Regions from separate parts of the Brevibacillus sp. WF146 genome, predicted to be linked through region 3. Evidence: riboswitches for the same ligand, from Rfam matches in the RefSeq annotation. Region 3 holds a riboswitch; each other region holds the start of a gene.
The links. Region 3 has a riboswitch for thiamine pyrophosphate ahead of thiS (sulfur carrier protein ThiS). Riboswitches for the same ligand answer to the same signal wherever they lie in the genome.

Region 1 (10,063 bases), 540 kb from region 3:
TTTGCAGGCAGCTATCTGGCTGCCCGTTTTTTTGGCCTGGAGCCAATCAACGCCGTCTTTCTCGGCCTGCTGCTGTCGGCCACATCGGTAAGCATCTCGGTCCAAACCATAAAGGAGCTGGGCAAGCTGCACACGCGCGAAAGCACGACCATTCTCGGCGCGGCGATTGTGGACGACATTCTGGTGGTCGCAGCCCTGGCGATCCTGATGAGTGTTCTCGGCGGCGCGGAAACGCCACTACTTCTCGTCCTCGGCAAGAAAGCGGCGTTTTTTGCCGTCATCATCCTGCTGGGCTGGAAGGTTGTCCCCTGGGTGATGAAAAAGCTGGCCCCATTGCGCGTGGAAGAGGCGGTGATCAGCGCCGGGTTGATCGTGTGCTTCTTTTTTGCCTGGCTGGCCGAATCCCTGGGTGTGGCTGGCATCATCGGCGCGTTTGCCGCCGGACTGTCCATCTCCCGGACCGAATTCAAGGAGGCGGTGGAACACAAGCTGGAACCGATCGCCTACGCGATCTTCGTGCCCGTCTTTTTCGTCAGCATCGGGCTGTCCGTATCGTTTGCAGGTATCGGCGGCCAGGTGTGGCAGATCGTGGTTCTTTCCGTCATCGCCGTCCTGACGAAACTGGTCGGCGCCGGAGCGGGCGCACGTCTTACCGGTTTTTCCCGGCCGTCCGCCTTCGCCGTCGGCAGCGGCATGGTGTCGCGCGGGGAGGTGGCCCTGATTCTGGCGGCCATCGGTCTGGAGACAAAGCTGCTGCCGGCCGGCCAGTTTACGGCGCTGTTGATTGTGGTGATTGTGACGACCATGGTGACGCCGCCGATGTTGAAGCGCGCCTTTGCCAAAGCGCTCTAACCGTGCCGCCTTTCGCAAATCACCTCGCCGCTGCAGGCGTCAACGAGGCGGACCGGCAGTCCCGACTCCTTGTGAACGGCCGCGTACTGCAGGCGGTAGAGGGACTGGCCGCCGTCTCGGCACCGCCCCCACTGCAGGCGAAATACGGTTTCCTCCCGGAGACGACGCAGGGCTTCTCGAGGCGGCAGGGCGGGAATGATCGGCGCATGAATCAACCCGTTTGGAGGCGCATCGAGCCCGGAAAAACGTTCGATCCGCCCTGTTGAGGAATGAACCGTGACGAAGAGGAACCCCGGTTCGCAGGGGATGCCGCCTCTTCGGACGCGAAACCGAAAATGTTCCCGTTCGCGGCGCTCGTCCCCTCCCTCGTCCGGGACATCCGATGCCAGTTCCAGCAGGGGCAGCAGTTCCGGCACCGCCCGCCGCAGGAAGGAAACGGCCCGCTCCAAACACTCCTCACGGGACAGGCGGAGCGTACCTGCTTCCTCTTCCCATCGCCAAAAGCTCAGCAAACGTCCCGTGTTCGCATCAAGCTGGGCCATGGCCGCACGTTCTTCCTGCCGCCTGAGGAAAAATTCTCTAATCGAGCGGTATGGGCGATCGGGCTCCTGCGAGACACGGTCGCGACGGCCCCAAACCACAGCCGTCTGGTTCTCCGCGGCGAACAACGCGGTCTGCTGAATGCGTTCGTAGTGGACAGGGTCAATCCCGATCAGTTCCTCCAGCGATTCGACGCCTTGTTCACAAGCTGAAACGGCTTCAGCCGACAGGGGGAGCCAGTTCACATTCTCTTCGTCCGCCGCCGCTTTTGCCTGCGGGCCTGTTTCCGCCGAAAAAGTCAGGTAGACCGACTCCGGTTCATACACCAGCCGCCACATTCCTCCCCCGCCGGCGAATACGCTCTCCGGAAGCAGCTTCAGCTCGAGCCTAAGCGTTACGTCGTTTTCCAGGAAACGCTCGCACACCGCCTCCCCCACCAACCGCGCGGGCGGTTCCGGCAGCGGCTGCACGCCGAAATAGGTAAAATCGGTCACCGCGCCGCTCTGGTGCACCTTGACGCGGCAGCCTGACAGCGGCAGCGGCAATCCCAGCGCCTCCTGGCAAAAGTGAACCCAGACGCCGTTTTTTTCTGTGGTCACCGTCACGTGAGAGAATGCTTCCAGCGCCTTGGGTTCGTGGCTGGAAACGAACTGTTCCGCCCGCCGCCTTAATGCATCAACCGGCAGCACCGGGCGACGATTCCACTCGTCGGGAACATCCTGCGTAAATTCAACCAGCTTTCCCTCCGAACTGAACGTGACCGCAATCCCTTCCTCGCTGTCGGGCTTGACCCAGAGAAACGTGGCCTTCCCTTCTTGGTGACGCCCCCCATCTTCGATCAGCAGCCTGTACGACGATGGGATGTCAAACAGTGAAACCGCCCGCTTCCTTAGTCCGTTCAGCGCAGTCTCCATGTCCGCTGCAGCCTGTTTCCGCACGGTGCACAACCTCCTGAACCCTTTCGTTTTGTCTCGCTGATTGCCATGTTCATCTGTTTCATCCACATTATACCAAAGACAGAAAGATGAAAAAAACCTGTCCCTTGCCCGCTAACGGGCAGTGACAGGTTTTCGTGTCGTCAGCGCTGGGACCGTTCGTCCGGCTCGATGTGGATGTGCACGGCGTTGACGTTGTGTGCGGCCCTCATCCGCGCCTCGATATCCTCGGTGATCGTGTGGCTCTCCGTCACGTTCAGTCTGGGATCCACGTGAATCACGACATCGACCAGCACGCTGCTTCCGTGGTAGCGCGCCTTGATGTCCTTGATGTCCTTGACGCCGGGGATCTGGGCGATGGTGGAGCGCAGCGCTTCCAGTTCTCCGCGGTCAAACCCGTCCGTCAACCGGTGCGCAGCCTCGCGGAAAATGGACCACGCCGTTTTCAGGATGATCCCGCCCACCACGAGCGCGGTCAGCGGGTCCAGCCAATGCAGTTGGAACTGGGCGCCGGCCACTCCCGCAAAGGTGCCGACGCTGACCAGAGCGTCGGAGCGGTTGTCTTCCGCGGCAGCCATCAAGCCCTGGCTGTGGGTCGCCCGCGCGAGCCGCCGGTTGTAGCGGTAGACGCCGAACATAACGGCAGCGGTTGCCAGGGCGGTCCAACCGGCCAGCATGTCGGGCGCTTTCATCTCCGGGTTGAACAGCGAGGAGATCGCCCGGCTGAGGACTTCGATCCCGACCGCCAGCATGATGAAAGATGCGACGAGGGCCGAAATGGTTTCCGCGCGAAAGTGGCCGTAGGGATGGTCGTGATCGGGCGGCTTTCGCGAAATGCGCAGGCCGATCAGCACGGCGACGGAAGCGACCACGTCGGTCGTGTTGTTCAGTCCGTCCGCCAGCAGCGCTTCCGAGCCTGCCGCAAGCGCCACCCCCACTTTCACCAGGGAGCAGCAGACATAGGCGATAATGCTGACCCACACTCCCCGTTCCCCCTGCTTCAGATTCGCGTACACATCCACCTGCATCACCTCAAGACTCCTTTTCACACGACCTTCATCGTACCAGACGACTCCCGAGTGGGTCTACAGAAACAGTTTTAGTCCGGGTCAGCATGATAGGGAGGAGGAAAATAAGTTGGACAGCTCCAAAACCTCTTGCCGGGAATATTATGAAAGTGGTAAGCTGGTTCCGTACAACATTACACACATGCACGGGAGCTTGGGGAACCAGGCTGAGAGGATGGCTGATCCGCCGTCGACCGTTGAACCTGAACTGGGTAATGCCAGCGGAGGAATGTTCTTGACACCGAGAAACGGGGTGCGCGTCTGTTCGCGCACGCCCTTTCTTAACTGCGTCTGGCGTCGCATGGTTCCATGCGGCGTTTTTTCGTGACGCGGCTTCTCCGCCTCCCGCAGGGTTCACGCCACGTGCAACCGTGACAAGGAGGTTTTTTTCATGTCCACTTCATCTTTCCCCTTCATCTCCGCATCGGCCGTCCCGCCGTTTCCGGGCAGCCGCAAAACGTACGTCCAGGGCTCCAGACCGGACATCCGCGTGCCGATGCGGGAGATTTCCCTGCTGCCGTCCATCACCCCCAACGGCGAAGTGCCCAACCCGCCTCTGCGCGTCTACGACACCAGCGGGGAGTATACGGCACCCGACTACATCACCGATATCCGCAAGGGGCTGCCCGCCCTGCGCAGCAGTTGGATCGCGGAGAGGGGCGACACCGAGGAATACGACGGCCGCGAGCGCAGGCCTGAGGACGACGGCTACCGGTACAACCGGGAGGGGGCGTCCGTCCCCGTCTTTCCCGCCAACGGACGCAGGCCGCTGCGCGCCCGCCAGGGACAAAACGTCACCCAACTGCACTACGCCCGCCGCGGCATCATTACGCCGGAGATGGAGTTTGTGGCGATCCGCGAGGGCGTCTCGCCTGAGTTCGTGCGTCGGGAAGTGGCCAGCGGCCGGGCGATCATCCCCGCCAACATCAACCATCCGGAGAGCGAACCGATGATCATCGGCCGCCATTTTCACGTCAAGGTGAACGCCAACATCGGCACCTCCGCCGTCACCTCCTCCATCGGCGAGGAAGTGGAAAAAATGATATGGGCCGTCCGCTGGGGGGCCGACACGATCATGGACCTGTCCACGGGCAAACACATCCACACCACCCGGGAATGGATCATCCGCAACAGCCCGGTTCCGGTCGGCACCGTCCCGATCTACCAGGCGCTGGAAAAGGTGAACGGCAAGGCGGAGGAGCTGACCTGGGAGGTGTACCGTGACACGCTGATCGAACAGGCGGAGCAGGGGGTGGACTACTTCACCATCCACGCCGGCGTGCTGCTTCGCTACATTCCGCTGACGGCCAAACGGGTGACCGGCATCGTCTCCCGCGGCGGTTCCATCATGGCCGCCTGGTGCCTGGCGCATCACCGGGAAAACTTTTTGTATACCCACTTTGAGGAGATTTGCGAGATTCTGAAGACGTACGACATCGCCGTATCGCTGGGAGACGGCCTCCGTCCCGGCTCCATCGCCGACGCCAACGACGAGGCCCAGTTTGCCGAGTTGGATACGCTGGGCGAACTGACCCGGATCGCCTGGAAGCACGATGTCCAGGTGATGATCGAAGGCCCCGGCCACGTGCCGATGCACCTGATCCGCGAGAACATGGAACGGCAGCTCACGGTGTGCCAGGAAGCCCCCTTCTATACACTGGGGCCGCTTACCACCGACATCGCCCCCGGCTACGATCACATCACCTCCGCCATCGGGGCGGCCATGATCGGCTGGTTCGGCACGGCCATGCTGTGCTACGTGACGCCCAAGGAGCACCTCGGCTTACCTAATAAGGAAGACGTCCGCAGCGGGCTGATCGCCTACAAGATCGCCGCCCATGCCGCCGACCTGGCCAAGGGACACCCGCGCGCCCAAGAGCGGGACGACGCCCTGTCCAAAGCGCGGTTCGAATTCCGCTGGAACGACCAGTTCAACCTGTCGCTTGACCCGGAGCGGGCCCGCGAGTACCACGACGAGACGCTCCCGGCGGAAGGGGCGAAAACGGCCCACTTCTGCTCGATGTGCGGACCCAAATTTTGCAGCATGAACATCACGCAGGAAATCCGCAAGTACGCGCAGGAGAACAACCTGACCGTGGAGACGGCCGTGGAACAAGGGCTGAAAGAGCAGGCGGTCGCCTTCCGGAAACGGGGGAACCGGCTCTACACGTAGGCGGCGCTTCCCGGCGCCCCACGCGCACCTGCAAGACGAGGAGGAGATCGTGTGAACCAGGCGGAACAGCTTCTCGCGGAAGCAAAACGGCTGGAGGCCGAATGGCTGAGGGTGAAGCAGCAGTTGGCGAAGCTCCAGTCCGAGTGCGAACACGACTTTGCCGACGGCCCGCTGTCGATGACCTGCCGCAAATGCCTGTACGCTGAAAGCACGTACTACTGAACCGCAGCCGAGGCGATGAGACGGATGCCGCTCATCGCCTCTTTCGCTTGTTTGCAGCTCATGTGGAATCGGCACAGACTTCCCCGGCCAATTGGGGAACAATCATGGATGAGGCCGATCCGGACGGCTCCCTTCGTTCCGTCCGGCGGCAAATCCCGTTTACGCGGATGAGGTGGAACATGAAACCGATTATCCCGATGGAGCCAGTGGGGAGCGACACCATACCCCGGGACCCGGGCTGGATTGCCCAGGTGAAATGGGACGGCGTTCGCGTCCTGACCTATCACGACGGCAGGAACGTGCGGCTGTTCAACCGAAAGGGAAACGAGCGCACCCTGCACTACCCCGAAATAACGGATCTCGGCACGTACTGCCGAGCCGACTCCGTGATCCTGGATGGCGAGGTGATCGCGCTGGGAAGCGACGGCAAGCCCTCCTTTCACGAAGTGATGCGCCGGGACGGGATTCGCCGCATGCAGAACGTGCCCCGCATGCAGCAGACCGTGCCGATCACCTACATGATTTTTGACTGTCTGTATCTGAACGGGGAATGGATCAACCAACGCTCCTTGCAGGACAGAATCAGGCTGCTGACCGAAACGATCGAACCGAACAGCCACGTTCAAGTGGTGCCGTCCCACGATAACGGCTCCGCCCTGTTTGAGGTGATCCGGCAGCACGGCATGGAAGGCATTGTCATGAAGCGGCTGGATGCCCCGTACCTTATCGGCGCGAAAAAAGAGGTGTGGCTGAAGATCAAACATTACCGGGATGTGATTGCGGCCATTGGCGGTTTCACCTTGAACGGCGGGGTTGTCAACGCGGTGCTTTTGGGCCTTTACGATGAGGACTTTCAGTTTTGGTACATCGGCCACGCGGGGACAGGCAAGCTGTCCCGTCAGGAGTGGCGGGAGCTGACCGACAGGCTGATGCCTACGGTTATCCGCGAAAGACCCTTTGTGAACAAGCCCGAGCGCCATGCCGACGCGTTCTGGGTGAATCCCACGCTCACGGCCAAAATCAAGTACGCGGAATGGACGGAAGGGCGATCGCTTCGCCAACCATCGATCCAGGCGATTGTGGACGTGCCGCCGCACGCCTGCAGGCTGGACAGGGAGATGATGAGATGACCTCCTACTGCTCTGCGGCGGCTGTTTCTTTCCCCTGCGTCTGCTTGTGTTTCAGGTGATTGATCGCCTGCATTTCCAGATAGGAGCTCACCAGCGCCACCAGATAGCAGAAAAAATACGTCGCGCCGCTGATCAGGCCGGCAAATCTGATCCGCTCCTCCAACCAGGCCCCGCCGACGATCGACACCACACACCCCATGAGCGCCAGCTTGTTGATCCAGGACCACGTCCGGAAGCGCTTGTACTCTCTCGTATGGACGGGAAGCGGGTCATGTCTGCTTCCCCGTTCGCGCAAGCGGGCTGCGGCAAACAGGAATGCCAGCAGGGGAAGCTGAATGATGAGGGTGATGGCCGGCATGCCGTAGCTGATGAAGCGCAGCACGTCATCCGTTTTGGGAAACGACAGGAGCGAGGAGACCACGACGAACAAGCCGCACGGCCCGTTGCAGGCGGCGTAATGATGCTGGCCGGCGAACGATCCGACGCCGACGAGAAAGGCGATGTAGGTGATGACCACCTTGATCGTGAAGGCGGGAAACCAGATGCTGAACAGGATCACTTCCACGCGGTCCAGGAAGTCGGTAATGTGGATCTGCTGCACCAGCGTGTGGAGGGGGAAGCTCAGGCGGCTGGTGATCAGATACCCCATCACGCCCAACTGAATCACCATCACCAGCGTCAGCGAAAATCCGGCGATGATCGCCCCGTGCTTCATGGTGGAATACAGCAGCCGGGAGTGGGAAATGGCATGCAGAAACGCGCCGAACAAAAAGATGTCGCCAAACATCCCGGACGCGACGAGATTGATGAGGCCGACCGCCGCAATCTTGCTCTCCAGTACCGGCTCCAGCCGTTCAACCGCATACTCGTTGCTCAGTGTAAAGTACAGCAAGGCGGCGATGAGAAAAAAAACGGGAAAGTACATTTCATTGACGCGGGCAGCCACTTCCGTGCTTGTTCTGCCGTAGTACATCAGCACCAGAACGAACACCAGGAGAATGATTTCCAGCGGCGTCCGGGGCAGCAGCGTCAAATGCAGGTAGAAGCTGACCCCCTTGATGTCCGCCACGATCAACAGCCAGAGGTAGAACAGCACGATGACGTTGACGATGCCGCCGATCCACCTGCCCCCTACCAGAAAGATGATTTCAAACAGGTTTTTTCCGGGGTAGGCCCGCGTCAGCCTCGCGAAGACCAGGGCCACCAGCATGGCGTAAAACGTCGGAATGATGTAGGCAAACCACGCGTCATTCTTGGCAATTTTGGCCAGCGTTTGCGGCTGGCTGATCAACGCCCCCGTGATCAGGACGCTGCCGATCAGCCAGGCAATCTGCCGGTGATTGATCACCTGTTTATGGATCATGACAGGTCCTCCTTACCGGATCTTTTCCAGCCACTGCTGGAGGCCAACGGAAAAGACGTCGGCCAGGTAATTGGTCGGCATGATCACGTTGAGTTGAAACTGCAGCGCAGCGAACAACCCGATCGTGATCAGGTAAAAGAAGCCCACCACCCGCCTCTGCTTGACCGGCATGTTTTTTCGCTTCATGAAAAACTGGATCAGGGACGCAAGCAGCATTAGGCCGTACAAAACCAGGAACACCCTATTCATCGTGATCTTCCTTTGTGATGTTCTCCGTTGTCTGGCCGATGTTGGTGATTTCGGCTTTGGTCTGGACGTGGAACTCCACCTGCGCAAGGCGCTCGTTCCAATCATCCCGCAACTGGCTTCGCCACTCCCGGGGATACTTGCGGGCCAACACCAGGCCCAGCCCGATTGTATCCGTCCGCTGCCGTCTCATCTGGGCCAGCGTCTTTTTTACCGTTTCGGTGATGTGCATGGACAGTTTTCGTTCCAGGGCAGTCAGGTTGGCCGCCCTGCCCAGATCCGCGTTGGTCAAGTTTTCAATGACGGTCGCCGAGGCGTACACATTGATCAAAAACTGGATCCGGCCCTGCTTGATCACAGGCTTGATTTCCGCCTTCCCCTTGTCGAACTGGACGTTGACGTTCTCCCTGTCTGTCAGGGCAACCTTGGTGGCGAAGGGCGTAAACTGACGGCGAAACCACCGCAGCCCCCCTGCCGCTTCCTCGTTGAACACCCCCACCATTTTGTCGCCGCGGAATTGTGCCACCCCGAGGATTTGAATCTCCTTGGACTTGCCTTTGGGATGGGAATGGACGGACATCACGTACGGCAGGTAGGCGTCCACGCCAGGTGTGCTCAGCATCTGTGCCATGTCTTTGACGGTGACGGGAATTGTTTCCTTTTTGATCAGTTCCCTCATCGCCTCACCCGAGAACCGTTCAAAACTGGGCTGTGCCTGCAGCATGGTAATGCCCTTCCCCTTGGCCAGCACCAGGTACGCGGTCAGACGGTTCTCCGGGAAACGGGCCACAATATCCAGCACCTTGCTCAGTCCGTCCCGGGCCAACTCTTCCCCGATGACAATCACGCGATGGTGGGCGTAGAACAACTGCCGGCTCATCCTGGCCTGAAGCACGCTGTTTGCTTCCCGCAGCGTCTTGCCCGTGGCCGAGTCGACGTAATAGGTCTTATCCCCGCTGGTGCCTCCGCCGCCCCCGGTCGGTCCGCCCAGGTTGCTCACCAGCGGAACCTGAACGGACAAGCGGTACTCGCCATTGGCCTCCTTGTCGATGGAAAAGGCAATCACGATGGCGAGGTCGTTCACTTCCACCCGGTCCCAGCAGCCGGCCATCAGCAGTCCGCAGAGCGCGGCAACGCATCCCTTCATCCATCGTCTCATTCCTTCATCCCTCTCCTCGCGTGCGGCCTCCGTCACCTGTCCCCGATCCGCCTTGGCGAACGGTGCCGGAGCTGCCTGCGTCGCGCTGCTGTTGGCTGGTATGGCCGGCCCGCAGCCGACGGGCGTCCTGCACGCCGAGAAAGCTGGGCCGTTTGTTCATGTAGGACCAGGGAGCACGAATCAGCACGTCCTTCAGGTCGCCCACCGACATCGGCGCGATCGGCGACAGGTAGGGGACGCCAAGCGAACGCAGGTTGGCCAAGTGTCCCATGATCAGCAAAATGCCGACGAGAATCCCGTAGATGCCCAGAATCGAGGCGGCGATCATCAGCGGAAAACGCAGCATCCGGAGCGCGATGGAGGCGTTGAAATGGGG
Region 2 (10,063 bases), 1.6 Mb from region 3:
TGCCGATGACCTGTCCCTTTTTGACGGCATCCCCCTCCTTCACGGCAAACTCGCGCAGGATTCCGTTGACGTTGGCGTATATCCGCTGCTTGTCTTCGACGGTGACGATCCCGGAGGTGAGTACCTTGGTCTCCAGCGCGGCCGTGGTGACCTTTCCCACGCTGACAGGCGTTCCCGCTGCCTGCTGTGAGCCCATCAGGGTCATGCTTGCGGCTCCCACGGCCAGTACGGCAGCGACGGAGCCGACGATCCACCAGCGTTTCTTCATACGTTCCTGTCTCCTTGCCTAATCATGTTATGAGGTTCGAATGGTTTTACGGGGCTGGAGGGAAAAGGTAACAACGGGCACAGGTTGTTCACAAAATGTTCACAATTATGCGGCGAATCCATGATGGATGGACAGATCGGACTTCTTGCGCTGCCGGTTCGGCGGCAAACATGATAAGATGAGAAGCAGAAACAACCACGTCTTTTGGGGAGGGAGCCATGAACCAAGCGCTTCGTTTCGACTACTCGAACGCCCTGGGCTTTGTTCGGCCGCACGAATGGGCGCAGCTTGCCCCGGCGGTCAAACAGGCCCACGAGCTGCTGCACGAAAAGACGGGGGCCGGCCGCGATTTTCTCGGCTGGGTCGATCTGCCCGTCGACTACGACCGGGTCGAATTTGAACGGATCAAACAGGCAGCGGCGAAAATCCAGGCGGAGTCCGACGTGCTGCTGGTCATCGGGATCGGCGGTTCGTACCTGGGCGCCAAGGCCGCCGTGGACGTGTTGGGCCATCACTTTTACAACCTGCTGCCCAAAGCCAAACGGCGCACGCCGGAGATTTACTTCGTCGGCAACAATCTCAGCCCGGTCTACGTCTCCCACCTGCTGGACGTTCTCGAAGGTAAGGACGTCTCCATCAACGTCATCTCCAAATCGGGCACCACGACGGAGCCGGCCATCGCGTTTCGCCTGTTTCGCGCCTGGCTGGAGAAAAAATACGGGCGCGAGGCAGCGAAAAACCGCATCTACGCGACCACGGACAAGGCGCGGGGCGCATTGAAACGGCTGGCGGACGAAGAAGGGTACGAAACCTTCGTCATCCCCGATGACGTCGGCGGACGCTACTCCGTGCTGACCGCGGTGGGCCTCCTGCCGATCGCCGTGAGCGGCGCGGACATCGACGCGCTGATGCAGGGAGCGGCGGCCGCCCGGGAGCGCTACCTGACGCCCGTCCTGGAAGAGAATCCGTGCTACCAGTACGCGGCCGTCCGCAATGCGCTCTGCCGCAAAGGCAAAACCGTGGAGCTCCTGGTCAGCTACGAGCCGCAGTTCCGCTATTTTGCCGAGTGGTGGAAGCAGCTTTTCGGCGAGTCGGAAGGCAAGGACGGCAAGGGGATTTTTCCCGCTTCCGCCGAGTTTTCTGCCGATCTGCACTCGCTGGGACAGTACATCCAGGACGGCTTGCGCCACCTGTTTGAAACGGTGGTGGCCGTGTCCAAGCCGGCGGCGGACGTGACGATCGGCGAAGACCCGGACGATCTCGACGGGTTGAATTTTCTCGCCGGCAAGGGCATGGACTTCGTCAACAAAAAAGCGTTTGAGGGAACGCTCCTGGCCCATGTGGACGGCGGCGTGCCCAACCTCGTGGTGGAAATTCCGGAAGCGACGGCCTATCACCTCGGCGAACTGATCTACTTCTTCGAAAAGGCGTGCGGCATCAGCGGCTATCTGCTCGGGGTCAACCCGTTCGACCAACCCGGGGTGGAAGCCTACAAGGCGAACATGTTCGCCCTGCTGGGCAAACCGGGGTACGAACGGCAAAAAGCGGAACTGGAAGCGAGACTGCGTGGAAAACAGTAAGACCTACCTGACTGTGGCCGAGACCGCCGCCTACCTGGAACTGCCGGAGACGTTTATTCTGGAAAAAATCCGCGAGGGACGCATCCGTGCCGTTCACAACGGCGAAGAATACCTGATCAACAAGGACCAGTTCCAGCATCATCTGGAGCAGATCCGCAAGCTGCGGGAATGGGAGGAAGCGACCCGAAACGAACCCATTCCCGAAAGCTACGACGTGAAAGACGAGGACTGAGCGCCGCGCTCTTGCCAGGGAGCGGCCACCGGTCTATACTGAAGGGTGTAAACGACATAACGGAAAGCAACTGGGGGAGTCCATCACGCAGGGCTGAGAGGACGGAAGCGATTGACCGTCGACCCTTTGCACCTGATCCAGATCATGCTGGCGCAGGGAAGTGGTTGCAAGCAAAAGAGCTGTCTGTGTTTGCGGATGCGCATCGGCCCACCTTTCCTGCCGGGGAAGGTGGGCTTTTCGCATGCGTTCGTCCGGCGGGGCGGCATCGGCGGGCGGGGGATGGCGGCCGTTTACCAAGGCTTCGCCGCACGGCAGGGCGGGGCGCAGTTCCAGCGAGGAGAGGAAGAACCATGACAAATTGTTTGATCGTAGGCGGAGGCATCATCGGATTAAGTCTGGCATACGAACTGTCGCGGCGGGGGTTGTCCGTCACGGTGGCAGAGCAGGGGCCATGGGGCGGCCAGGCGTCTTCCGCGGCGGCGGGAATGCTGGCTCCGCTCAAGGAGTTTTCCGAGCCCGGACCGCTGCTTGATTTGGGAATGGATTCGCTTCGCCTCTATCCGGAGTGGGCGGCGGAGCTGGAAGCGGAGGCGGGCGGTGACGTGCAGCTCAGCGTCGACGGGCTTTTGACCGTGGCATTGACGGAGGAGGAAGCGGAGCGGCTGCGCGCAAAGTTCGCCTGGCAGCGGGAGAGCGGTTACGACGTCCACTGGCTGACCGGAGCGGCCATCCGGGACGTCGAACCGCTGTTGACGGATCGGGCGGTGGCGGCGATCCACTCGCCGTCCGAAGGGCACATCAACAACCGGCTGCTGCTGCAGGCGCTGGTGACGGCGTGCAGGCGGCGGGGCGTGACGCTGCTTTCCGGCTGCGTGGTGACGGGCATCGCCACGGAAGGAAGCCGGGTAGTGGGCGTCGAGACGACGGCGGGACCGCTGCGGGCCGACGAAACCGTCATCGCCTCCGGGGCATGGGCCGGCATCATGATGGGCTGGCTGGGGCTGTCCATTCCCGTTCGGCCGGTACGCGGACAGATCGCGGCGGTTGCCTCGGCGGGGATTCCGCTGCGCACGGTGATTTTCGGCAGCACGGGCTACATCACGCCCAAACGGGACGGCAAAATCGTCATCGGCGCCACGGAAGACGAGGCCGGCTTTCAGCGGGAGGTCACGCTGTCGGGCTTGACCGGCGTGCTCAACGGCGTCATGCCGTATGTGCCGGCGCTCTCCTCGGCCCCGTTTTTGGAAGCGTGGGCGGGACTGCGCCCCGCTTCCGCCGACGGCAAGCCGCTGTTGGGGCCGGTGCCGGGATGGACGGGATTGTCGATCGCCGGCGGCCACTTTCGCAACGGCATCCTGCTCTCCCCGATCACGGCCAAGCTGATGGCGGATTATCTGGAACAGGGAAGGGCGGAGCGGCTGCAGCCGTTCTTGCCCGAACGATTTGCGGGCGTCTCGTTGTAAACGATCTTCCTTCCATAAATAAAACCGGTGCTTTCTCCTAAGAAGGCGCCGGTTTTTTCGTTTCGCCGCTGGCTTGGCCAAAAGGGGGTGTTCGGGGTGCCGGGCTGGGGCGCCTTGGTTGCCATTCAGGAATGGTTGGGTCGCAAAATGGGCTAGACTTGCCTGGAAAAATAGACACCTCCCCACACGCAGCCGTATATCGTAATACAGAAACAACAAGAGGGGAGGAGTTTTCATGGAGTCGTCGCAAAAACAACTGTTTCAGGCTGAACCGGCGGCGGTCAGCATGTTGAAGGATATGCGCCAAACCGTGCAGAACATTTGCAAGGAGCACGCGCGGCAAAAGGTACGGATCGAAGCGTTGGACGGCCGCGTGTACGAGGGCAAAATCCTCGATGTTGACGATTTCCACGTCTACGTGGAGATCGAGGAGAACGACGAGGGGCCGGACGAAGATCTGGGAGCGGTGGAGCAGGTCTCCAGCCGGTATCCGCACAACCCGCGGCCGCATAACGGATGCCCGCCTCGCGGCAATGCCGTCAGTCCATACGGTACGGCCGGTCCCAATGTCAGTCCGTACGGGTTGGTGAGCCCCTACGAGACAGGTCCCAACGTCAGCCCGTACGGGTTGGTAAGTCCCTACGAGACAGGTCCCAACGTCAGTCCGTACGGGTTGGTGAGCCCCTACGAGACGGGTCCCAATGTCAGTCCGTACGGGTTGGTGAGTCCCTACGAGACAGGTCCCAACGTCAGTCCGTACGGGTTGGTGAGTCCCTACGAGACGGGTCCCAACGTCAGCCCGTACGGGTTGGTGAGTCCCTACGAAACAGGCGGCCCCGATGCCAGCCCGTACGGAATGGTGAGTCCCTATGAGACGGCCGGTCCGCCCGGCAAACCTGACGAAGCGGTGAGCCCCTACGAGGAAGCCAGTCCGTACGAACAACCTGCCGAGAAGGTGAGCCCGTACGAGGCGGTCAGCCCGTACGAAGCGGTCAGTCCCTATGAAACCGTCGGTCCCCAGGGCAACGTCACGCTGCAAAACAACATCAATCTGTACGGCAGCCCGTATCCCCAGGTAAGCCCGTATACTGACGTCAGTCCGTACCCATACCCGCCCGATTATCCGTACGTTCCGTTCTACCCGTATGTTCCGTACGGCGTGTACGAGGCGCCTGTTTGCAAGAAAAAAAAGCGCCGCTGTCGCCGCAAGGTCATTCCCCTCGCGCTGTTTACCCTGCTGTCGATTGCCCTGATTTGACCATGGAACCAGCAAATGTGAAAGCCTCTGCCGGGCTGTTTCCGGCGGGAGGCTTTTTCCATTTTCCCCGTTGGTTGAGTACAACCGCGCCGTTTGTCGCACACTACCGGTTAGAATCCGGAAAGGCAGGGATGGAGATGCAACCGATTGACAGCAGTTTGACGGGAACGAGAGGCACGTTCGGCTACTTTCGCGAGTCGCTCGAACCGAACGGCTTTACCCTGGCCAACTGGGACTACCACCGGGGATTTTTTGACCGCAAGCTGGACGATCAGGGGATGGTGTATCTGCGGCTGCCGGTGACGGTCAAGGAAGGGGAACTGGACAGCCCGGACGCCTGGTTGGAACTGGGCACGCCGTTTGTGCTGAAACACGTCTACCAGACCGGTGTGGAAGAAGACATCGGCTATTACGTGCCCGTCGCTTCGGCGGCCATGAACCAGTTCCAGGAGCCGGCGGACAAGGATGCGCCTGTAGAACAGGTCTGGATGCGCAAGGCGGAGGCGATCGTCAGAGAGTTGGAAAAACGGTTTGCGTAGCATCAAACGGGCCTTGGGCAGGGGCCCGTTTTTTTGCGGACGACGCCGGCGCTGCCCGCCGGATGGACCTGCCCGCGGCTGATGGAGACGGCCGGCCAGCACCGGTCTGACCTGCCGGGGGCCCTGTCTATGGCGGGGGATTCCGCAGTGGTGTAGAATGGTAGCAACAGGAATGGATTCCCTTCAGGGGAGTTGAAAACGATGGCCTGGTACTACCCGCTGCTCAAACTGTACTGGCGTATCCGCAAGCCGCTGACGCTGGGCGTCCGGCTGATTGTCACGGACGACGAAAAAGGCGTGCTGCTGGTGCGCCACACGTATGTGGGCGGATGGTATTTGCCGGGCGGCGGAGTGGAAAAGGGAGAGACGTTTTTGGAGGCGGCCCGGCGTGAGCTGTGGGAAGAGTGCGGCGTAGAGGCGAGGGAGATGAGGCTCTGCCACCTCTACTACAGCGAGCGGGAAGGGAAGCGGGATCACATCGCGCTGTTCCACGTCACCCGGTACCGCCAGCATGAACGGCCGGAGACGGACCCGGAAGTGGCGGACATGCGCTTTTTTGCCTGGTCGGAACTGCCGGAGCAGTTGTCGCCTGCGACGAGGCGCCGACTGGAGGAGTTTCGCGCCGGCCGTTTTGCGGCGGAGCGCTGGTAGCCCGCGCCCGGTATCCCGGCCGCCGGAGTGTTCCTGTGACATTGTGAATAGCAGGCATGACGATTGTTTGTTATGTGCAGAAGTGAGGGTAGACCACCATGAAAATCGCCACCGTACTGCGGAATGACGACTACTCCCGGGAGGTAGAACGGGAGCTGAAGGAAAAACTGCTGGGAGCCGACAGCCCGTACCGCTTTGTCCAGGAGGAGGACGAGAGGCCCGATCTCGTGCTCTCCATCGGCGGGGATGGAACGCTGCTGGAGGCGGTGCATCAATACGGCTTTGAGCCGACGTACGTCGGCATCCACACCGGCCATTTGGGCTTTTACGCGGACTGGCGGCCGAATGAGCTGGATGCGTTCGTGCAGGCGCTGAAGCAGCAGACGGAGCCGTTTGTTGCCGAGTACCCCACCGTTCAGTGCCGCTTTCTGACCCGCGACGGCCGCATCATTCACAAATGGGCGCTCAACGAACTGGTGATCCGAAACGCGTCCCTGTCCACGCTGGTGGCCTGTGTGTACATAAACGGCGACGAATTTGAAACGTTTCGCGGAGACGGCCTGATCGTCTCTTCCCCGTCCGGAAGCACGGCGTACAACAAGGCGGTGAACGGAGCGCTCGTCCATCCATCCATCGAAGCGATCCAGCTCTCGGAGATCGCGTCGATCAACAATCAGGCGTACCGGACGATCAACAGCTCGCTGGTACTGCCCAAGCACCACGAGGTCGAACTGATCGTGATGAATCCGGAGATCATGATCGGGTTGGACCGGGAGCAGGCGGTCTGGCGGGACGTGTGCTCCATCACCTGCCGCGTCGGCATGGACAAAGTGAAGTTTGCCCGCTACAAGCGGCTCACGTTTTGGAGCCGGGTGCGCAATTCGTTTATTACGGGATAAACGCCGTAAACAGGCGGAGGAGGCGGTTGGGATGAAAAAAGTGGGGACGCTTGCGGCGATTTTTCGCCATCCCGTCAAGGCAATGCGCGGCGAGCGGCTGACGACGTGCCGCGTGGATGCATTCGGCGTGTACGGCGACCGGGGCTATTACTTCCGGGATGAGTCCAGGAACGGCAAGTGTCTCGGTGCGGACGCGGTTCCGGGCGTCTTGGGCTACACCGCCCGGCTGGCGGGTGAGAGCGGTGAGGACGCCTACCCGGAGGTGCGCGTGACCGCGCCGGACGGCACTGTGTACGGCTGGGAGGAGACGCTGTTCGCCAAGGTGGCCGAGGCGACGGGACGGCCGGTGACTGCTGTGCGCAGCACGCCGCGTGAAGGCGGAGAAAACTGGGAAGACCACATCCTGCTGGTGACCGATGCCTCGCTGCGGGAGATCGCCCGCCTGGTTGGCCGGGAGAGCCTGGACCCCCGCCGCTTCCGGGCCAATTTCGTAGTCGTGCTGGATGAGGACACGCCGTTCGTCGAGGATGCCTGGCTGGGCAGGCGGCTGCGCATCAACGACGTGGAACTGCAGGTGAACAAGCCTTGCGAACGCTGCATGTCCGTCAACATCGACCCGGATACGCTGGAGATCCATCCGGCCGTGCTGAAAACGGTGGTAAAGCGGCACCGCAACCACTTCGGCGTGTACGCGTCCGTCGTCACCCAGGGGCGGGTGGCGGAAGGCGACGAGGTGTTTGTGGAGGAACCATGACGAAAGGCTGTCCGGCGAGACTGACGGACAGCCTTTCTATCTGAGTGCCTCGTAAATCTCCCCCAGATCGGTGTACCCCCGCCGAATCGCCTTTCCCAGGTAGATCCCCCAGAGGGAGGCGGCGGCGACGGCATCGCAGTAGGCGTGGTGGCGGCGGGAGATGTGAATGCCGTGGGCGGCGCACAGGGCGTCCAGCGAACTGCTGCCGATCACCTCACCCGACAGGCGGACCAACAGCATGGTGTCCAGCAGCCGGTGGGAAAACCGCCGACGGCCATGCTTCCATAACGCGGCCCGAAAAAACTGCCGCTCGTGGCGGGAGTGGTGGGCGACCAGCGGCCGGTCGCCGACAAACTGGAAAAAGCGCTGGAGCGCGGCAGCCGGATCGGGCGCGGTGCGGACCATCTCGTCGCGTATCCCGGTGAGGGAGGTGACGTGGGGAGGAATCGGCCGGCCGGGGTCGACCAGGCTGTAAAACGATTCCCCCAAGAGCAGCTGTTCACCCCGCATCGCCACGGCACCGATGGAGAGGATGGCGTCGCCGCGGTCAGGGGAAAAGCCGGTCGTCTCCAGATCGACCACGACCACTTCCAAATCGGCGAGCGGCAGGCGGGCCCTCGCTTCTTTTCGTTCGCGCCGCAGTGAACGGAGAAAGGCGGCCAGCCCCAGATCGCTGCCGTCCCGCTCCGCTGCCGGCATCCGTGCTGTATCCGCGGCCCGGCTCATGTGCCACAAGCGACCCCACAGGTTTCGGGTGGGCATACCGGCACCTCCCTACTCCGGGTATGCGGCCAGCAGTTTTTTGGTCCGGTCCTGCAGCCGCAGCGCCAGCTTCATCGCCTCGCGCAGCATCGAGAGCGTATCCGACGACAGCTCCGACAGTTTGACGTAGCTGTTGCTGGCGTAGGTGCCGTCCCGCCAGTGCAGCGGAGCGATCAGCCGCAGGCCCAGGAGCAGCCGGAAGTGGTGCTCCACCTCCCGGCAGAACGGCTCCGGCCAGACGCCCGCTTCCCGCAGGGCCGCCAGCCGCTCCAGCGTGGAGGCGGCGTGGATGCCGTGGGCCAGGGCGAAGTGGCGGACGGCGTTGACGATCGGCAGATACACGCCGTATTTCACGTTGATCGCTCTCTGGTAGCGGCCGGTGATGTCAGGAGCGATCCGGCCCAGCCAGGTAAGCGGAATACGGTGGAAGCGGGTGTTGCTCACAAGCCTGCCGATCAGAATCGGGTTGTGGGCGAGAAGCCTCCGGTACTGCCTGTTCAGCGGCGCAACTACGTCCGGCTCCCCCAGAGGACGCGGGCGTCGCCCACCAACAGGAGATAGCGGGCGTGCTCCCACACCGGATCGGCGGCCCAGGCGGCGAGGCGCTCCATCCATTGGTCCGTGCTGCCGCGCCAGCGGGCGGACACGCAGGTGACGTTGCCGTGGCAGGGCGGATAGCCCACTTGTTCCAATCCCTGCACAATGGCTGCCCCCAGCAGGTGAAAGTAGCCTTCCACACGCTCCGTCTCCCGTTTGTCCATGCCGTCGGGGAGCCGGTAGACAAGCCCGTTGTCTTGATCGCTGATGACGGCCTGTTCGCTTCGCCCCCCGCTGCCAAACTGGAGAAAGGCGAACGGGACGGGCGGCGTACCCACGCCCATTTTCGCCAGGTGGCGCACGGCGAGCAGCACGCCCTGGCGGATCACCCGGTCGTGGATCAGGTTGACGGTCACGGCGTACGGAGCCATTTCCCCGGCCCGCTTCACCCCCTCCAGCCGGGACAGGTCCAAAAGCTCCCGGCGCAGGGAGAGCAGCTCCTGAAACGAACCGGTGTCAGCGATGCGGTGACAGTCCTCAGGTGAGAGAATGAGTGGATCGCCCTTGGGCGGCGGAGACGTAAGGGCGCTCCGACTGCAGCAGTTCGGGATATCCGTATCCCCCGTGTTCGCTAAGGTCAAGGCCCATCACCTCTTCTTCCTCGGTTACGCGAAGTCCCATCGTTTTCTTCATGATGGCGAGAATGACGTACGAAGCGACCAGCACATACACCAGCGCGGAAAATACACCCAGCGCCTGAACGCCCAGTTGGTGGAAGCCGCCGCCGTAGAACAGGCCCGGCATCCCGACGCCCACTTTTTCGACCAGGGCGGGGGCAGCAAAAAAGCCGTTGGACAGCGTTCCCCAGATGCCGGCGATGCCGTGGACGGAGAAGGCGTAGATCGGATCGTCAATGCCCATCCGATCAAACCAGATGGCGGTATAGAATGTAAGAATACCTGCCACGGACCCGATGACAACGGCAGCCCACGGTTCCACAAAGGCGCAGGAAGCGGTGATCGCCACCAGGGCGGCCAGCACGCCGTTCAGCATGCTCGGGATGTCTGCTTTCCCCGTGACGGCCCACGCGATGCCCAGGGCGGCAACCGCGCCGGACGCG
Region 3 (10,063 bases):
CGAGCGGAGGAAATGGACAGAACGCCGGCAGGAAGACAGGAACCGGCAGTAAGGAGTGGCTATGAACAACCGATTGTACTATGACGATCCGTATTTGCACACGTTTGAAGCGTACGTGCTGAAGCAGGGGACGGAACCCGACGGTACCCCGTACGTGGTGCTGGACCGCACCGCCTTTTACCCGACTGGGGGAGGGCAGCCCTGCGACTGGGGCGAGCTGGACGGCATCCGCGTCATCGACGTGGAGGAAGTGGACGGTGACATCCGCCATCGGCTGGAAGCTCCGCTGTCTCAGGAGCGGCAGCGGATCACGGGACAGATCGATTGGCCCAGGCGGTTTGACCACATGCAGCAGCACGCCGGGCAGCACATTCTCTCGGCGTCGTTCGTCGAGGCGCTGGGGGCGGAGACCGTCGCCTTTCACCTCGGCAGGGATCACGTCACCATTGACGTCCGGCTGGACGAACTGTCCGTCGAGCAGGCAGAGCGGGTAGAGGCCCTGGCCAACCGCATCGTGCTGGAAAACCGGCCCATCGAGGCACGGTTTGTCACGGACGCCGAACTGGCCGTCATGCCTCTCCGCAAGCAGCCGACCGTCAGCGAGAACATCCGTGTGGTGATCATCCCCGACTTTGACTACAACCCCTGCGGCGGCACCCATCCGGCCCGGACCGGCGAAGTGGGGCCGATCAAAATCACGGGCTGGGAGCGGCACCGCGGCAACATCCGGGTAACGTTCCTCTGCGGCTGGCGGGCGCTCTCCGACTATTCCCGCAAGCATCTCCTGCTGCGCGAGTTGACCCGCACGCTGAACGCCGGCGAGGCGGAGCTGGCCGAGCAGGCGCAGCGGCTCGTGGCGGAACGGGAGCAGTTGAAAGAGACGCTGGAGGAGAAAGAAAAACGTTTGCTCGAAGGCGAGGCGCAGTCCCTGCTGGCGCAGGCGGCCCGTCTGTCCGACATGCGGCTGGTCCAGGCCGTTTTGGCCGGTCGAAGCATGCAGCAGCTGCAGCAGCTCGCCAGACTGGTAACGGCACAGGCAGCGGACGCGGTCTGTCTGTTCGCGGCGGAGGGAGAAAAGCTGCAGCTCGTGTTCGCCCGCGGCGAGCAGGTAGCGCTGCCGATGAACCAACTGCTGAAGGATACGTTGCCCTTGATCGACGGCAAGGGGGGCGGCAATCCGGCGATGGCCCAAGGAGGGGGCGCGCCGGTCCGTCCTGCGGAAGCGGTGCTGGCCCACGCCCGCCGGCTGCTGGAGGAATCGATCAGGGTCCAACAGGACTGACGTTTTTTCAGGAAAGGAGAGAAAGGCATGTCGATCTGGAACACGGGAGACCTGGTCCGCGTCTCCTACAAGACGGGTGAATACGTAACGGAAGTGCTGGAAGATCACGGGGACAAACTGCTGGTCAAGGTGCTTGCGGTGCTGAAATACCCGACGCAGGGGGACCTGCACAACCCGTACGAGGTGGATGTGCCGCTGTTTCATCAGCGTCCCGCCCTGTCCTATCAGGAAAAGATCATGGTGCCCAGTCAGACCGTGATCCGTTACGGCGGAGCGGTGCCCGACTACAAGGAATCGGTCCAGACCGCTCTGGAGCGGGAGATGGACAAACTGCGCAAGATGGTCACGTGGGCCCAGCGTTGTCTCGACGAGCTGGAGGCACTGCGCAAGGAGACCTTTACAAACAACGGATAGCGTGCTACTGTAGTAGTCAAGCAAGCAAAACCGCATAGCGCAATACCAAACGGGAGCCGAGCATAGTCGGCTGAGATTGTAACGAATGTGTTACTGACCGTTGAACCTGACCTGGGTCATGCCAGCGGAGGAAGAGGTATCGGCTGCATCAACGCACTGTCGTGATTCCGTGCCGCGTCACGCGCGCCGGAGTGCGACCACTGCACATGCGCAACCAAAACCATCCGTGGCGGATGGTTTTTTTGTTTGCCGTCCGCCCGATATCCGTGCGAACGGCTTCTTCTGTCTGGGGTTCGGTCAGGCAGGGAAGCCGTTTTTTTACGGCAGGAAGGCGACAGGCGGCCGGCCATTCCCGACGGCGCTGACAAAAGGAGGGGGAACATGCTGGTACAGTTGAACGGCAAGCGCGTGGAGCTGGACGACGAGGTCAATACCGTCCGGGCCCTGCTTCTGTCCTACCAACTGCAGGAGAAAATCGTGGTCGTCGAGCGCAACGGCGAGATTGTCGACCGCGCCCGTTACGAATCCACGCCGGTCGCGGACGGCGATCGGATCGAAATCGTTCACTTTGTCGGAGGAGGCTGACATGATGGATACATTAAAAATTGGACCGTATGAGTTTCGTTCCCGCCTCTTGCTGGGAACCGGCAAATTTCCCGATCTGGACACGCAGAGCCAGGCGGTGGCCGTATCGGAAGCGGAGATTCTCACCTTTGCCGTGCGCCGGCTCAATTTGGAAAATCCGCACGAGCCCAATTTTTTGGAACGTTTGGATTTGAAAAAATTCACCCTGCTGCCCAACACGGCCGGCGCTTACACGGCCGAGGAGGCGGTGCGGATCGCCCGGCTGGCCAAGGCGTCGGGGCTGTGCGACATGATCAAGGTGGAAGTGATCGGCGATCCCAAGACGCTTCTGCCCGATCCAATCGGCACGTTGGAGGCCTCCCGCATCTTGGTGGAAGAAGGCTTTATCGTGCTGACCTACACCAACGACGACCCGATTCTCGCCAAACGGCTGCAGGAAGTGGGCGTGCACGCGGTCATGCCGGGGGCGTCGCCGATCGGTTCCGGCCAAGGGATACTCAACGAGCACAACCTGCGCTTCATCATCGAAGACGCCAAGGTTCCAGTGATCGTGGACGCGGGCATCGGGTCGCCGGCCGACTGCGCCAAGGCGATGGAGTTGGGCGCGGACGGCGTCCTGCTGAACACGGCGGTGGCGCTGGCGGACAACCCGGTGCTGATGGCCGAAGCGATGAAACTGGCCGTGGAAGCGGGGCGCAAGGGCTTCCTCGCCGGGCGCATCCCGAAAAAGCGCTACGCCTCGGCCAGCAGTCCGACAGAAGGGATGATTGAATAACGTGGAACGCGTCACGGCAGCCATTGCCGAGCGGAGAGAAGAGCTGTTCGCCCTGCTGGCCGAGCTCATCGCCCATCCCACGGTCAGCCCGCCCGCCCGCAACAGCGGCGGCGCGCAGAGCCTGATCGCCCGAAAGCTGCGCGAGCTGGGCTTTGATGTGGACCGCTGGACGGTCTTTCCCGGCGATGACAACGTGGTGGGCCGCCTGCGGGGCACCGCACCGGAGCGGGCGAACAGCCTCATTGTCAACGGACATGTCGACGTGGCGGAAGTGGGCGACGACAGCGGCTGGACGTATCCGCCGTTCGCCCTCACCCGCGGCCGGGACGGACGCCTGTACGGACGCGGCGTCGCCGACATGAAAGGCGGCCTGGCAGCCAGCCTGTTTGCCATTCAGATGCTGCGCGAGCACGGAATCGAGCTGAAAGGCGACCTGATCTTCCAGTCCGTGATCGGCGAAGAAGCGGGCGAAGCAGGCACGCTCGCCGCCATCGAACGGGGCTATACCGCCGATTACGCCGTCGTCGTGGACACCAGCCACCTGCACATGAAGGGACAGGGCGGCGTGATTACCGGCTGGATCACGGTAGAGAGCCCCGTCACCCTGCACGACGGGATGCGGGCCAGAACCATCCACGCCGGCGGACGAGTGCACGGCGCCTCCGCGATCGAGAAGATGATGAAGATCATCGCGTCGCTGCAGGAACTGGAACGCCACTGGGCGGTGATGAAGACGTACCCCGGATTTCCGCCGGGCAGCAACACGATCAACCCCGCGGTCATCGAAGGCGGCCGGCATGCGGCGTTTATCGCCGACCGCTGCGCGCTGTGGATTACCGTCCATTTTTACCCGAACGAATCGCATGAAGCGATCATTCGCGAGATCGAAGACCATGTGTTGGCGGCGGCCGCGGCCGACCCGTGGCTGCGGGACCACCCGCCCGCATTCCGCTGGGGAGGCCGGTCGATGATCGAAGAGCGGGGCGAGATTTTCCCCTCGCTGGAACTGGATCTCGGCCATCCGGCGCTGTCCAGGCTGAAGCGGGCCTATGAGGCAGAGATGCAGTGTCCGCCTGTGGTGGACATGTCCGGAACCGTGACGGATGCGGGCTGGTTTGCCCACGCCGGAATTCCGGCGGTGATATTCGGTCCCGGCGAGCTGTCCCAGGCCCATGCCGTCGACGAGTCGATCGATCCGGACGAACTGGTCCGCTTTGCGCAAATCATGGCCCGGTTTCTCGCAGACTGGTGCAACACGGAGAAGGAGTGAATATCGTCGTGGCGACTTTTACACAGCGCCTGTTGAACAGCGTGGCCCCGATCTGGGAGCGCACGCATCGCCATCCGTTCGTAACCGGCTTGGGCGACGGCAGTTTGCCGGTTGAATCGTTCAAGTTTTACCTGAAGCAGGATTACGTCTACCTGATCGACTACGCCAAACTCTTCGCGATCGCCAGCACCAAGGCGGACGATCTGGCCACCAGCGCCAAGTTTGCCGCCCTGCAGGAGGCGACGCTCCATCACGAGATGGAACTGCACCGGCAGTACGCCGCCCGCTTCGGGATTTCCCGCGAAGAACTGGAGGCGACCCAGCCGTCGTTTGTAATGCTGGCCTACACCAGCTACATGCTGAAAGTGGCCCACCAAGGCACGCTCGCCGAACTGGTCAGCGCCGTTCTGCCCTGCATGTGGAGCTATTGGGAGATCGGCAAGCAACTGGCGCAGGTGGACGGCGCGCTGGATCACGAGCTCTACGGCGAGTGGGTGCGCACCTACAGCTCGGACGAGTTCGGCCAACTGGCGCAGTGGCTGATCGGGCTGATGGATCAACTGGCGAAAGGCAAAAGCGAGCGGGAACTGGCCCGGCTGGAAGAGCATTTTCTCAATACGTCGCGCATGGAGTACCTGTTCTGGGAGATGGCGTACCGGAGGGAAATGTGGCCGTGCGAGAAAAACTAGCCTTCGCGGGCGTCCGTTTCTCCTACGGGGAGAAAGCCATTCTCGACGGTTTTCAGCTCGCGGTCGGGCGCGGCGAACTGGTCAGCCTGATCGGACCGAGCGGGATTGGCAAAAGCACGCTGTTTCAGTTGGCAGCGGGCCTGCTGCAGCCACAGGACGGGGAGATCAGGCTGGACGGCGAACCGGCGGCCCGGCGGCTGGGTCAGGTCGCCTATATGCCGCAGCGCGATCTGCTGATGCCGTGGCGGACGGTGGTGGAAAACGCGGCGCTGCCGCTGGAGATCCAGGGAATGCCGCGCAAAGAAGCGCAGGCCCGGGTGCGGCAGGAACTGCCCCGCTTCGGTCTGGGCGGCTGGGCGGACGCTTATCCCGCGCAGCTCTCCGGCGGCATGCGGCAGCGCGTCTCGTTTTTGCGCGCGCTGATGACGGGCAGCGACCTCCTGCTCCTGGACGAACCGTTCAGCGCCTTGGACGGCATTACCCGGATGGAGATGCAGGAGTGGCTGCTTGCGATGTGGCAGCAGACGGGCAGCACGATGCTGTTGATCACCCACGACATCGACGAGGCGATCCTTCTGGCGGACCGGATCGTCGTGCTGCTCGGCAGCCCGATCAGCCTCCCGGTGGAACTGGCCGTCCCGGTGCCGCGGCCGCGCTCGCTGTCGAGCCGCAGTCACCCGGCGTTTCAGGCGCTGCGTGAGCAGATTTGGGAGCTCCTGCGCCAATCGGCGGCGGCACAGCCGGTCGGGAGGTATGCGTGATGAGGACGGTTCACCGGGGAATCTGGTTTGGCGCCTCACTCGTGCTGCTCCTGGCCGGCTGGGAGGCGGTCTGCCGCCTGTTTGCCATCCCGCCGTTTATTCTCCCGCCGCCAAGCGCCGTGCTGCTGGCCGTATGGGATTTGCGCGAGCAGCTATTCGGCCTGCACCTGTGGGCGACGCTGCGGGAAGTGCTGATGGGATTGGCGGCGTCGATCGTGTTCGGCATTGCGCTCGCCCTGGCGATGAATCTCAGCCGCACCGTGGAACGGCTGGTCTATCCCTATATCGTTATTTCGCAGACGATTCCCATCATCGCCCTGTCGCCCGTCTTCATTCTCTGGTTCGGCTACGAGCTGTCGGGAAAAATTGCCGTGACGATCTTGTTCACGTTTTTTCCCATCGTCGTCAGTACCTATGACGGCCTGCGCGCGGCCGACCCGGAGATGGTCAACCTGCTGAGGACGATGGGGGCGACGCGCTGGCAGATTTTCGCCAAACTGCAGCTTCCGGCCAGCCTGCCGCATTTTTTCAGCGGCCTGAAGGTGGCGGCCACGTACAGCGTGGGGGGGGCGACCATCGGGGAGTGGCTGGGCGCGAGCGAGGGATTGGGCTATTTCGGCCGGCGGGCATCGGGCAATTTCCAGGCGCCCGCCCTGTTTGCCTCCGTGCTGCTGCTCTCCGTCCTCGGCATGCTGCTCTTCTGGCTGGCCGGCACGATCGAGCGGCGGTTCGCACCGCATACGCGCACGAACACACCGAAACAGATGAAATCACAGTAAGGAGACTGTTGAACCATGAAACGTTTTTCCAGATGGGCCAAGACACTGATGACCCTGTCGCTGGCGGCAGGGCTGGCGGCGTGCGGCAGCCAGACGGGAAGCGAAACGGCACCGCAAGCCAGTCAGCCTGCGGCGGGCGGCGGCGAGCCGACCGAACTGACCATCGCGCTCGACTGGTATCCGAACGCCGTGCACTCGTTCCTCTACGCGGCGGAAGAACAAGGCTATTTTCGCGAGGAAAACCTGAACGTCCACCTGCAAATGCCGTCGGACACCAACGACCCGCTGAAAATGGTGGCGGTCGGCAAGGTGGACATGGCCATCAGCTACCAGCCGCAGGTGGTGCAGGCGCGTTCCGAAGGCATTCCGGTCGTCTCCATCGCGGCGCTCGTGCGCCAGCCGCTGAACGTGATCATGACGCGCAAGGACAGCGGTCTGGACACGCCGGAAAAGCTGGCCGGCAAGAACATCGGCTACCCGTCCATTCCGCTGGACGAGTCGATCGTCCGCACTGTGCTGAAGCATGCGGGCGCGGATGATTCCGGCCTTTCCTTTACCAACATCGGCTTTGACATCATCCCGGCGCTCACGGCGAAACAAGTGGATGCGGTCGTGGGCGGCTACATCAACCACGAACAGTTGATTCTGGAGAAAAACGGCGTGCCCGTCAACGTGATCAAGCCCAGCGACTTTGGCGTGCCTTCCTACTACGAGCTGGTCATCGCCACCAGCGACGAGACCCTGGGCAAAAAGCAGCAGGCGCTGGAGGCGTTCCTGCGCGCGGCCTCCAAAGGGCAGGAATACGTGGAGAAACACAAGGAAACAGCGCTCCAGCTCCTCTTGGACAAACAGGCCAAAGAGTTCCCGCTGGATAAAGACGTGGAGACGAAGAGCCTGGACATCCTGCTGCCGCTGATGGACGCGGGCGACCAGCCGTTCGGCAGCCAGACGGCCGAATCCTGGCAGAAGCTGATCGACTGGATGAAACAGGAGAAGCTGATCACGAAAGACGTCAACGTGGACGAAGTCATGCTCAATCTGCTGAAGTAAACGCGAAGCCCAAACACGGACCAACGTGTTTGGGCTTTGTTGTCTGCCGCTGGTTGTCACAGCTTTCCCAGGATCCGAATGATTTTATGGATGGCGTAGTCCAGGTCAAACAGATCATCCTCGCCGAGCTGGCCGATCCGGTCGCAGAACAAGCGATAAAATTCCTCCCAGCGCTGATAAACCGTGCGTTTTCCCTTTTCGGTCCCACAAACGCTTTTCTTTTTGCCGGCAGCCGTCTTATAATGGAAAGGGGAATTCAAGACAAGGAGACGTTTTGATGAACGACAATCGCGAAGATCGCTACAACAAGCTGATTATCTGGACGTTTGTCGGCAGCGTGTTGATTTGTACGCTGTCCGTCGCCATTTACATGTACCTGATCTTGTTTTGAATAAACGGGAACAACGATGAAGCCACTGACGCCGGTCAGTGGCTTTTTTTGGCCGGTTGGCCTATGATCGGACAGCCCGGTAATGCGTCTTTAGTCTGCGGACCGTGCCGTGCCAGTTGAAGGCGGAGCGGACCCTTGCCCTGCCGTTGGCGACCAGCCGTCTCCGCAGCGCTGGATTGCTGCGGATGCGGGCGATGGCGCGGGCAAAAGCGGCCGGGCTGCCGGCCTGGTTGACCAGCAAGCCGCTGTGTCCGTGTACGACCACTTCCCGTATCCCGCCGCGATTGGAGGCGACTACGGGGATGCCGGACGCCATCGCCTCGGAGTTGACGGTGGCCAGGCCTTCGCGAAACAGGGTGGGGCAGACGAAGACATCTCCGAGCTGAAACATCTGGTGCACGCGGGAAGGCGGCACGTAGCCCGTGAAGCGGACAGGGACGCGCAAGCGCTTGGACAGACTGCGGACGTACCGCATGTACGCCGTCTGCCGCCTCACGCCAGGCCAGGAGGCGCCGACGGCCACCAAGCGGATGTTGGGAATGCGCCGTTTCAACAGGGCGACGGAGCGGATCAGGGTATGCAGCCCCTTGCCTCTGACCATTCGTCCGACGAACAGGACGTTGAAACTCCCGGCCAATCCCATGCGTCTCCGCAGACGCAGTTTCGACGCGGCCGACCACGGGCGGAATTTTGCCGCATCCACCCCGGGGATGGCGGTGCGGAATTTGCGGGCGTGGGCGGGATAGCGCCGTCTCATCGTGTTGGTGACAAACGAAGAGACGGAAGTGACGCCGTTCACCTGACGGAGAATGGCATTGGCCCGCGGTTGGGACAGGCGGGACATGAAGGTGAGCGAGTGGAGCGACAGCATGATCGGCGTCCGAGGGAACACCTTTCGCACGTACGGAACAAATCGCGGCCGATTCTCAATCTGGATGATGTGAAACGACCGTCCCGCCACTTTGCCCAATGCGGAGCGCAGGTAGGCGAACGGCTTGCGGCTGGGGACGCGGATCACCAGCAGGTTGCCGCCGACGTACCGGCTGACGCGCGGCAAGCGGGGATGGCTGCGGCTGAGCAGCACGACCTTCTCGCTTTGCGCCATGCGCTTGAAAATGTTGTACGTGACGGATTCGACGGAGCCGCCTTTGATCGGGGGGACCGGCAGCTGCTCTGGACAGATAACCAGGATGCGCACCTCTTCACCCCTCCACGTGTACGAGTGTTGAGCTTATGCCCGTATATCCTATGTAGGGAAGGGGTGCGATCTCCTAGACGACTACCTGTTTTCGCAAAATAGGCCGCCCGTGCGGGGACACAAACGGCCTTGCGGGGCCCTAGCGGCCGGCCGCCCTCAGTTTCCGTTCCAATTCGGCGACGGTCAGGTTGTGCAGCTCCGCAAAGCCCGCCCCCCGCAGCGCGATTGTTCGCCCCTGGATGAGCGGATAAACGCCCTGCCAGATCCCGACGGCGCTTTTTACATCCGTGCCGGGAAGAGCCCGCAAAAACAGGACGTACCTGCCTTCGCCGAGCGGACCCGGGTAGATCAGGTTGATCGGATCGGGAGGAGGGGGCAGCGGCTGGACGCCGGTGCTGAGCAGCTTGACCGTCCGGGACCCCGATCCTTTCAGGAATCGTTCAATCTTCACCATCTGCACGAAATTGACCAGTCTCCCGGCGGCCACTCGTCTGCTTGTCGGGTATGACCGGTAGGTGGCGTCGGTCGTCCCGACGACGATCAGCGTGCTCTGGCGCACCAACTCCCGCACGTCTTTGACCGGAGTGGTGTCCACCCGCAGGTTGGCAATGCCCGGCTGGGCCGACGCCGGGACGGCTGCCAGCAGCAGTGCGATCAGAACGAGCAGTCCTTTTTTGCACACATTCAATCCCTCCCGCTAGACGGCACATTCCGTTTTAGTATGAACGCTGCCGCAAGCGATATACGATCCGGCACGATATGCAGGAGAAACTGCCTTTTTTGTTGCAACAATATTTCGAAAAATGCCGCAAAATGGTATCATGGAACGTAGGGCTGCTAGATTTTTCAATCTGGCACAACACTAGGAG

Region 1: it holds a riboswitch for thiamine pyrophosphate, as region 3 does, so the genes downstream of both, thiC (phosphomethylpyrimidine synthase ThiC) here and thiS (sulfur carrier protein ThiS) in region 3, are expected to answer to the same signal.
Region 2: it holds a riboswitch for thiamine pyrophosphate, as region 3 does, so the genes downstream of both, thiO (glycine oxidase ThiO) here and thiS (sulfur carrier protein ThiS) in region 3, are expected to answer to the same signal.

The regions. Positions count from the first base shown of each region.
Region 1 is NZ_CP109943.1:1,874,176-1,884,238, reverse strand. Features, by position in the region: gene A6764_RS09330 (cation:proton antiporter) at 1-852, shown strand, start outside; gene A6764_RS09325 (YcdB/YcdC domain-containing protein) at 849-2,330, opposite strand; gene A6764_RS09320 (cation diffusion facilitator family transporter) at 2,471-3,349, opposite strand; TPP riboswitch at 3,531-3,641, shown strand; gene thiC (phosphomethylpyrimidine synthase ThiC) at 3,786-5,567, shown strand; gene A6764_RS09310 (hypothetical protein) at 5,619-5,789, shown strand; gene A6764_RS09305 (ATP-dependent DNA ligase) at 5,969-6,919, shown strand; gene A6764_RS09300 (GerAB/ArcD/ProY family transporter) at 6,924-8,282, opposite strand; gene A6764_RS09295 (hypothetical protein) at 8,295-8,531, opposite strand; gene A6764_RS09290 (Ger(x)C family spore germination protein) at 8,524-9,687, opposite strand; gene A6764_RS09285 (spore germination protein) at 9,692-10,063, opposite strand, start outside.
Region 2 is NZ_CP109943.1:4,031,833-4,041,895, reverse strand. Features, by position in the region: gene A6764_RS20035 (efflux RND transporter periplasmic adaptor subunit) at 1-268, opposite strand, end outside; gene A6764_RS20030 (glucose-6-phosphate isomerase) at 487-1,848, shown strand; gene A6764_RS20025 (excisionase family DNA-binding protein) at 1,835-2,080, shown strand; TPP riboswitch at 2,143-2,256, shown strand; gene thiO (glycine oxidase ThiO) at 2,431-3,543, shown strand; gene A6764_RS20015 (S1 domain-containing protein) at 3,779-4,801, shown strand; gene A6764_RS20010 (YugN family protein) at 4,939-5,340, shown strand; gene A6764_RS20005 (NUDIX domain-containing protein) at 5,542-5,991, shown strand; gene A6764_RS20000 (NAD kinase) at 6,090-6,890, shown strand; gene A6764_RS19995 (MOSC domain-containing protein) at 6,922-7,644, shown strand; gene A6764_RS19990 (exonuclease domain-containing protein) at 7,681-8,406, opposite strand; gene A6764_RS19985 (putative nucleotidyltransferase substrate binding domain-containing protein) at 8,419-8,850, opposite strand; gene A6764_RS19980 (DUF294 nucleotidyltransferase-like domain-containing protein) at 8,916-9,416, opposite strand; gene A6764_RS19975 (ammonium transporter) at 9,481-10,063, opposite strand, start outside.
Region 3 is NZ_CP109943.1:2,417,447-2,427,509, forward strand. Features, by position in the region: gene A6764_RS12030 (alanyl-tRNA editing protein) at 62-1,282, shown strand; gene A6764_RS12035 (kinase-associated lipoprotein KapB) at 1,310-1,696, shown strand; TPP riboswitch at 1,736-1,846, shown strand; gene thiS (sulfur carrier protein ThiS) at 2,078-2,281, shown strand; gene A6764_RS12045 (thiazole synthase) at 2,283-3,056, shown strand; gene A6764_RS12050 (acetylornithine deacetylase) at 3,058-4,326, shown strand; gene tenA (thiaminase II) at 4,335-5,015, shown strand; gene A6764_RS12060 (ABC transporter ATP-binding protein) at 5,000-5,776, shown strand; gene A6764_RS12065 (ABC transporter permease) at 5,776-6,555, shown strand; gene A6764_RS12070 (ABC transporter substrate-binding protein) at 6,571-7,605, shown strand; gene A6764_RS12075 (glycosyltransferase family 4 protein) at 8,058-9,194, opposite strand; gene A6764_RS12080 (hypothetical protein) at 9,334-9,876, opposite strand.